DNA from 2 places in the Methylobacterium sp. FW102-HT35C08 genome. Region 2 is predicted to be linked to the other one. Evidence: predicted binding sites of a transcription regulator. Region 2 holds the regulator's gene; the other holds the start of a gene.

Region 1 (4,016 bases), 360 kb from region 2:
CTCGGGCCGTCTCGGCGGCGCCGAGATCGCCCGACAGGAATGGTACCGCGAGGGTCGCGTCCCGCTGCACACGCTGCGCGCCGATGTCGACTACGGGACCGCTACGGCGTTCACGACCTATGGCACCTGCGGCATCAAGGTGTGGGTGTTCAAGGGCGAGATCCTTGAGCACGACCCGATGGCCCAGGACAAGAAGGCCCAGGAAGAGGGCGGCCGCTCCGGCGGACGCCGTGAGCGCGATGGCGAGGGCGGCCGCGAGCGCGGACGCCGCGAGCGCGAGCACGCGTAAGGTAGGAAGCCATGCTGCAACCGAAAAAGACCCGCTTCCGCAAGCAGTTCAAGGGCCGCATCCACGGTGCGGCCAAGGGCGGCTTCGAGCTGAACTTCGGCCAGTTCGGTCTGAAGGCAGTGGAGCCCGAGCGCGTCACCGCCCGCCAGATCGAGGCGGCCCGCCGCGCGATCACCCGCGAGATGAAGCGCCAGGGCCGCGTCTGGATCCGGGTGTTCCCGGACGTGCCGGTCTCGTCGAAGCCGACCGAGGTCCGCATGGGCTCCGGTAAGGGCGCCCCGGATTACTGGGCGGCCCGGGTCCATCCCGGCCGGATCATGTTCGAGGTCGACGGCGTTGCCGAAAACATCGCCAAGGAGGCGCTCCGCCTCGGCGCCGCGAAGCTTCCGATCCGCACGCGGGTCGTCCAGCGCATCGCCGACTGAACGGAGGATATCGTGAAGTCGACCCAACGAGTGTCTGATCTCAAGGCCCTGTCGCCGGATCAGCTGAATGACGAGTTGATCAACCTCAAGAAGGAGCAGTTCAACCTGCGCTTTCAAGGGGCCACCGGCCAGCTCGAGAACGTCGCCCGCGTCCGTGAGGTCCGCCGCGACATCGCCCGTGTCCGGACTCTGCAGCGTGCCAAGACGCTGCAGCAGGCCAAGGGCTGAGGCGGGTTTTAGGAGACAACCATGCCGAAGCGCATCCTGCAGGGCACCGTCGTCAGCGACAAGGGTGAGAAGACCATCGTGGTGAAGGTGGAGCGTCGCTTCACCCATCCGGTGATGAAGAAGACCGTGCGTCGCTCGAAGAATTACCACGCGCACGATGAGGCGAATGTCGCCAAGGTCGGGCAGACGGTGTTCATCGAGGAGTGCCGCCCGTTCTCGAAGACCAAGACCTGGAAGCTGGTCGAGGGCGACGCGACGCTGCAGGCCGAGACCGGCGAGGCCGCCTGATCGGGTGGCGGTCGGGGTCTCAGGGCCCTGGCGCATCCCGGGCCGACGTTGGGTCATGTCTTGTCGGTGGGAGCCTCGCGGCAACGCGGGGCTTTCGCGTTTTCGCCGCCAGGATGATTTGGTGTCTGCTTCGCACAGCGCGGGACTTTCTGATCGCTCCGTCTGCACCGGTGGCGGTGGCGAAGCCATGGACCATTCCGGGATCCAGGAAGGTGCCGATCGCTGCACGCGATAGCACGTGGCGGTACATCGGTCGGGCATCCATCTCATCTCCCTCGTCCTGAGGTGACCGCGTTGCGCGCCTCGAAGGAGGGCTCCAGCCAGCCCTGCGATCCCTGGAGGGTTCCTTCGAAGCTTCCGCTTCGCGCTGGCGCCTCAGGATGAGCTGGTGGCTGGGATGGCCGCGCCGTGGTCTCCTGTTCTCGTGGGGCCTGGCGCCGCTAGACCGTCGAGACGTCATAGGCCGAATCGTCGGAACGCAGCCGTTGCGTCACTGACCGACGCGCTCAAAGCGCGGGCGATCTCATCGCGACCGTCGAGGATGTCTCGCAGATCCTCGGGATCGATCGCGTTGGTTGTGCCGGCGTCGAGGAGATCAAGCATCACCTGTGCGATCGTTGTCTGTGTGTCCCCCCACAACCAGGCCACGGTCTTTTCAAGCAGAGCGAAGCGACCCGGACAGCGCCATGCCGGCGAGGCGCGCGCTGCCCTGGGTTCCTGCGCTGCGCTCGTGATGACGCGGGACCCGCTGACCGAAGCCTTCAACTGGCAACCGTACCGGGCGCCGTCAGCGGCTAGGCTTGCGGCACGGCCGCTTCGCCAAGGGAAGGCCTGGGCCTTTCAACTGTGGAGCGATCTGCCCCGAACCGTTCTCTCGCACTTGCCGAATGAGAACAAAACAGGTACATAGAGCGGGTGTTGAAGCGCGTTGTGAACGGCGCCCAACCCCTTCATAAGGATCCCGCCAGATGGCCCAGCCCGCATTGAAAGTGGTCGACATGCCCCCGGTGGACAAGGACAAGTCCAAGGCCATTGACGCCGCCCTGGCCCAGATCGAGCGTGCCTTCGGCAAGGGCTCGATCATGCGGCTCGGCAAGAACGACAAGGTGCAGGAGGTCGAGACCATCTCCACCGGTTCGCTCGGGCTCGACATCGCCCTCGGCGTCGGCGGTCTGCCCCGCGGCCGCGTAATCGAGATCTACGGTCCCGAATCGTCCGGCAAGACGACGCTGGCGCTTCATACGATCGCCGAAGCCCAGAAGAAGGGCGGCGTCTGCGCCTTCGTGGATGCCGAGCACGCGCTCGATCCGGTCTACGCCCGCAAGCTCGGCGTGAACCTCGACGACCTGCTGATCTCGCAGCCCGACACGGGCGAGCAGGCCCTTGAGATCACCGACACGCTGGTGCGCTCCGGTGCCATCGACGTGCTGGTGGTCGACTCGGTCGCCGCGCTGACCCCGCGGGCCGAGATCGAGGGCGAGATGGGCGAGAGTCAGCCCGGCCTCCAGGCGCGCCTGATGAGCCAGGCCCTGCGCAAGCTCACCGGCTCGATCTCGCGCTCGAACTGCATGGTCATCTTCATCAACCAGATCCGGATGAAGATCGGCGTGATGTACGGCAGCCCCGAGACCACCACGGGCGGCAACGCCCTGAAGTTCTACGCCTCGGTGCGCCTCGATATCCGCCGGATCTCGACCCTGAAGGACCGCGACGAGGCGATCGGCAATCAGGTCCGCGTGAAGGTGGTGAAGAACAAGGTCGCGCCGCCGTTCAAGCAGGTCGAGTTCGACATCATGTTCGGCGAGGGCGTGTCGAAGGTGGGCGAGCTGATCGACCTCGGCGTGAAGGCCGGGATCGTCGAGAAGTCGGGCGCCTGGTTCTCGTACAACAGCCAGCGCCTCGGCCAGGGCCGCGAGAACTCGAAGGGGTTCCTGCGCGACAACCCGGAGATCGCGTCCAAGATTGAGGCCTCGATCCGCCAGAATTCAGGCCTCGTTGCCGAGAAGATCCTGGAGAACGCCACGCCCACGGCGGACGACCTCGACGAGGGCGAGGCGTAAGCCTCCCCACCGCGGCCAGAACGGGCGCGGCTGGTTCATCGATGCGAGACATTTGGCGGCCCCGGAGCTTCTCCGGGGCCGTCTGCCGTTCCGGAGCTGCCCCTCAGTCCGACCTGCTGGACGCGGCCGTCGCAGGCGTCCGTAGCATGCTGCCGAACCCCTCGTGCCGGGCAGGTCGCCAACGAACCGCCGCCTCAATCCGCCATCGTCTTCTTCACCGTCTCGACGAGTTGCTTCAGGCTGAAGGGCTTGGGGAGGAAGTTGAAGGTCTCACCCTCCGGCAGGTTCTTGCGGAACGCATCCTCGGCGTAGCCGGAGACGAAGATCACCTTCAGGTCGGGCTGATGCTTGCGCACCTCCCGCAGCAGGGTCGGGCCGTCCATCTCGGGCATGACGACGTCGGAGACGACGAGGTCGATCTCTTGAATCCCCTCGCGCACGATCGCCAGGGCCTCGAGGCCCGAAGCGGCCTCCAGCACCGTGTAGCCGCGCGCCGAGAGCGCCCGGCTGTTGACCGCCCGGACCGGATCCTCGTCCTCCACGAGGAGGATGGTCCCCTGCCCCGTATGGTCGGCCGCCGGCTTGCGCGGCGCCGGTGCGTCGATCTTCGCTTGGGGCCTGGCCTCGGATTTGGCCTCGGCGCGCGCGGCCGACTCGCCGGCGGGGGGCGCTGCGCCGCCGGCCCGATCCTGCCCGGACAGCGACGGCAGAGCGGCCGCTTCGGTC
Region 2 (4,016 bases):
CGATCTCGGCCACGTTCGGCCGCGCCGCGATGGCGAGGCCGATGAAGACCAGCTCGAACAGGCCGACGACGATCGCCACCACCTCGACCCGCCGGTAGCTCCCGGTAAAGACCAGCGCGAGCAGCAGGACCGCTGGCAGTCCGAGGCTCACGAGCCGGGGCACCCTGAACAGGTCGCCGATGCCGGCAATGCCGGAGAATTCCGTCACGATGGCGCCGATCCCGGCCACCACGAGGCCGCCGTAGGAGATCCAGGCCCAGACCGGCCCGTAATGCGCCCGGATCAGCTCGCCGTGGCCGCGGCCGGTGGCGGTGCCGAGCCGCACCGTCAGCTCCTGAACGACGTAGAGAATCGGCACCAGCAGGATCTGCAGGAGCAGCAGCGAGTAGCCCCAGCGTGCGCCGCTCTGGGCCGCCGTGATCAGGCTGCCGACATCCGTGTCGGCGAGCATCACGACGAGTCCGGGGCCCGCGGTCTTGAGGAACGCGTTCAGGCGAGGCAGGGAAGCGCTTGGCACGGCTCGGGAACAGGCCCGGGCACGGCCGGTTCCGGCGGGCGCCTGCGGCGTTTTCCCGGGCAGGCGGGAGTAACGTGAGATGGTGGAGAGCGCGGATCGAAGCTCCGGCTGGAGCCTTCAGGCGAGCGCCGTGCCCGATGGGGTGCGTCTGGAACTCGCCCTGTCCGACCTGGGCGGAGGTCCGGTCACCGCCGCGATCGTGCTCGACCGGGCGGAGGCTCGGGCCTTTGCCCGCGCGCTGCTGGCCGCCGCCGGAGATGCGGCGGAACGGACTTTTCCGAAGCCGGGCGTTTGAGAGCCCGCCGCCGACGGATCAGCGCGGGCCGAGGCCCGGGTTGCGGCCCGGAAGGCGCGGCACCACCGTGCCCCGCTTCTCGATCGGCGCGTCGCACGCGTAGGCGAACTCGGTCTTCAGCGGATCGAACACGGTCTCGCCGGTGATCCGGCAATCTTCCCGCACAGTCTCGTCGAGATAGGTGCGGGCGGCGGTGCGGAAGCGATTCACCCGGGTCGCCGCCGGCTCGGGATCGATCCGGACCTCGCTCAGGTTGCAGCCGGCATATTCACGCAGGGCATTGGAGACGATGAGCATCCGGCGCAACTGCCGGTTGTCGTAGACCTCATAGGGCTCCTTGCAGCCGATCGTGACCACCTGCGGGGTGAGCGCGACGTAGTTGCGGGAGATGTACGAGAACCCCGTGGTGCAGCCCGCGAGCGCCAAAGCGAGGGAGGCCAGAGTCACGGCCGTCAAGGCGGGAGGCAGCAGAGCCGCGGGTCGTCGCATCCTCGTCATCCCAGCCCGATCTCAGCCCGCCCCGGCTCCGCCGCCCTGTCCGGCGGCGTGTGGGTGCATTGAAACGGCTCCGCTTGCGCCGTCAATTCGTTTCTGCCTCGGAGCGCGGCGCCAGCAGAAGCGTGGCCGTATAACGCTTGCGGAACACTTGCGGAACGTTTAACCTGTTCGTGATTTGTTTCCGAGACCGTCCCGAGGCGGTCCGCCAAGCCGCGAGGCCCCCTTCGATGCTCACGCGCAAGCAGCTGGACCTCCTGCGATTCATCCAGAGTCGCATGCAGGAATGCGGCGTTCCCCCCTCCTTCGACGAGATGAAGGATGCGCTCGATCTCAAGTCGAAATCGGGCATCCATCGTCTGATCACGGCTCTGGAGGAGCGCGGCTTCCTGCGGCGCCTTCCGAACCGGGCGCGGGCCATCGAGGTGATCCGCATTCCCGAGAGCCTGACGTCCCCGGCTGCCGCGGCGCCGGCGGAGCCGCGCCGCTTCACGCCGAGCGTGGTCGAGGGCGGCAAGTCCAAGCAGCCGCCGCTGCCCGCCAATGCCCGCATGATCGACGAGGCCGGCCGCGCCGTGTCGATCCCCGTCATGGGCCGGATCGCGGCCGGTACACCGGTCTCGGCGATCCAGAACCAGAGCCACGCCATCACCCTCTCGCCCGACTTCCTGGCCGGCGGCGAGCACTACGCCCTGGAGGTGCGCGGCGACTCGATGGTGGAGGCCGGCATCCTCGACGGCGACCTCGTGGTGATCCGCAAGCAGGACACCGCCAACACCGGCGACATCATCGTGGCCCTGATCGACGACGAGGAGGCGACGCTCAAGCGCCTGCGCCGCCGCGGCTCCTCGATCGCCCTGGAAGCCGCCAACCCGGCCTACGAGACCCGCGTCCTCGGTCCCGACAGGGTCCAGATCCAGGGTCGGCTCGTCAGCCTCGTCCGCCGCTACTGAAGCGGGGCGGCCGGCGCGTCGTCCGGAGCCGGGTTGGCGCCTGTCGGATCGCTCTCCGACGCGGCCATCCCTCCGGAGGCGTCCGCAGGAGGATCCGTCCCGGTCCGCGCAGCGGCGGCGGGGCGGGGCACCGCGCGGGCCCGCCAGGGGACCGTCCGCTGATCGGTCCGGGCGCCCTGTATCGCGAAGCCGCCCGCTTCGGCGCGCAGGGCCACGGCTCCGTGACTGGCGAGGAAGCCGCGGTCGATGACCAGCGGGCCCGTGCAGGTCGGGGGCGCCGCAAGGCCCGTGATCAGCACGGTGGCCCGGGCGCAATCCTCCGGGAAGGCGCGCCAGTCGCGAACCAGGGCGACCGCCCGGCCGTTCGGCAGAATCGCGGTGCAGCCGAGCCGGTCGCAGCGCCCGCCCGCGGACGGGCGGCTCCGCTGCTCGGGTGTGCGGTTATCGCCGTCCGCCTTCAGCCATTGTTCCAGGACGAAGCCGGAGGGATTTCCGAGCGCCGAAAGGCGCCCGTCGGGACCCCGCACCGCGGCGCCTCCGCCCTGCCGGTCGATGTAGAGATCGTAGCGCTCCGGCAGGGCCGCGAGGCCGAGGCCGAGCAGGAGCGGCGGTAGGGCGAGCCAGCGCAGCCGCGAGACCGGGAGCGTCGCCAGCAGCAGCCCGGCCGTGAGCAGTCCCAGCGCCCCGGTTCCGAACGCCGGCAGCACCAGCGTTGCCCGCTCGAACCCGGCGATCCATTCGGAGATCGCCAGCATACCGCCGACTGCCTGCCCCATGAGCCACCAGATCGGCCGGTCGAGAGCCAACGGATAGGCGAGGATCCCGATCACCGCGGAGGGCATCACCACCAGGGAGACCAGAGGCAGCGTCAGCGCATTGCCGATCAGCCCGAACGGCTGGATTGTCTGGAAATGGTAGGTGGCGAAGGGGGCGGTGGCGATCTGCGCCACCAGGGTCGTCGCCAGCGTGCCGGTGACCGCCGACAGGCCGGTGCCGACGATCCGCCCGATCCGCCCCGCCCCGGGGCGCAAGAACAGCCGTCCGTCGATCAGCCGCGCGCAGGCAATCAGCCCCGCCACCGCGCCGAACGACATCTGGAAGCTCGGGCCAAGCAGCCCCTCGGGCTCGCGGGCCAGGGCGATCAGCGCGGCGAGCGCGAGATTGCGCATCGACAGGGCCGGCCGGTCCACCAGGATCGCGCCCAGCATGATCAGGGTCATGATCAGCGAGCGCTCGGCCGCGATGTCCCAGCCCGAGAAGGCACAGTAGGCGGTGACCCCGATCATCGCGAAGCCGGCCGCGATCTTCTTGATCGGCCAGACCAGCGCGCAATGGGGGATCAGCGCCAGGGCCGCCCGCACCAGCCAGAACACAACGCCGGCGGCCAGCACCATGTGCAGCCCCGAGATCGAGACCACGTGGTAGATGCCGGCGGCGCGCAGCGCATCGTTGGTCGCCGGGCCGATCAGACCGCGCTTGCCGGTCACCAGGGCCGCCGCTACCGCACCGGCCTGGCCGCCCTCGGCCTGGGCGATCCGCCGGGTGAGCGCATTGCGGGCCTCGTCCAGCATGGCGGCGAGCCTGAGGCGCAGGGGCGGTGCGACCGACGGCGTCTCGATCCGGACCGCGCCGAGCAGCGAACCCACCGCGCCGATCCCCTGGAAATAGGCGTCCCGGGCGAAGTCGTAGCCGCCAGGGCGGGCCGCTTCGGGCGGCGGCAGCAGACGCGCGGTGGCGGTGATGACATCTCCGGGCC

Evidence for each region. Region 2 encodes LexA, which represses DNA repair genes until DNA is damaged. Its sites were predicted from a motif close to TGTTCNNNNTGTGTTCNG; they were not measured.
Region 1: recA (recombinase RecA) is a predicted target of LexA. The motif match lies at 2,120-2,137, and genes of this name have one in related genera.

Annotation. Positions count from the first base shown of each region.
Region 1 covers NZ_JBYTCL010000002.1:2,403,185-2,407,200, forward strand. The annotation lists gene rpsC (30S ribosomal protein S3) at 1-289, shown strand, start outside; gene rplP (50S ribosomal protein L16) at 301-714, shown strand; gene rpmC (50S ribosomal protein L29) at 727-942, shown strand; gene rpsQ (30S ribosomal protein S17) at 964-1,230, shown strand; gene AC3WSN_RS11455 (hypothetical protein) at 1,687-1,833, opposite strand; gene recA (recombinase RecA) at 2,229-3,290, shown strand; gene cckA (cell cycle histidine kinase CckA) at 3,485-4,016, opposite strand, start outside.
Region 2 covers NZ_JBYTCL010000002.1:2,042,134-2,046,149, forward strand. The annotation lists gene AC3WSN_RS09680 (NRAMP family divalent metal transporter) at 1-451, opposite strand, end outside; gene AC3WSN_RS09685 (hypothetical protein) at 597-812, shown strand; gene AC3WSN_RS09690 (hypothetical protein) at 831-1,301, opposite strand; gene lexA (transcriptional repressor LexA) at 1,538-2,260, shown strand; gene AC3WSN_RS09700 (ComEC/Rec2 family competence protein) at 2,254-4,016, opposite strand, start outside.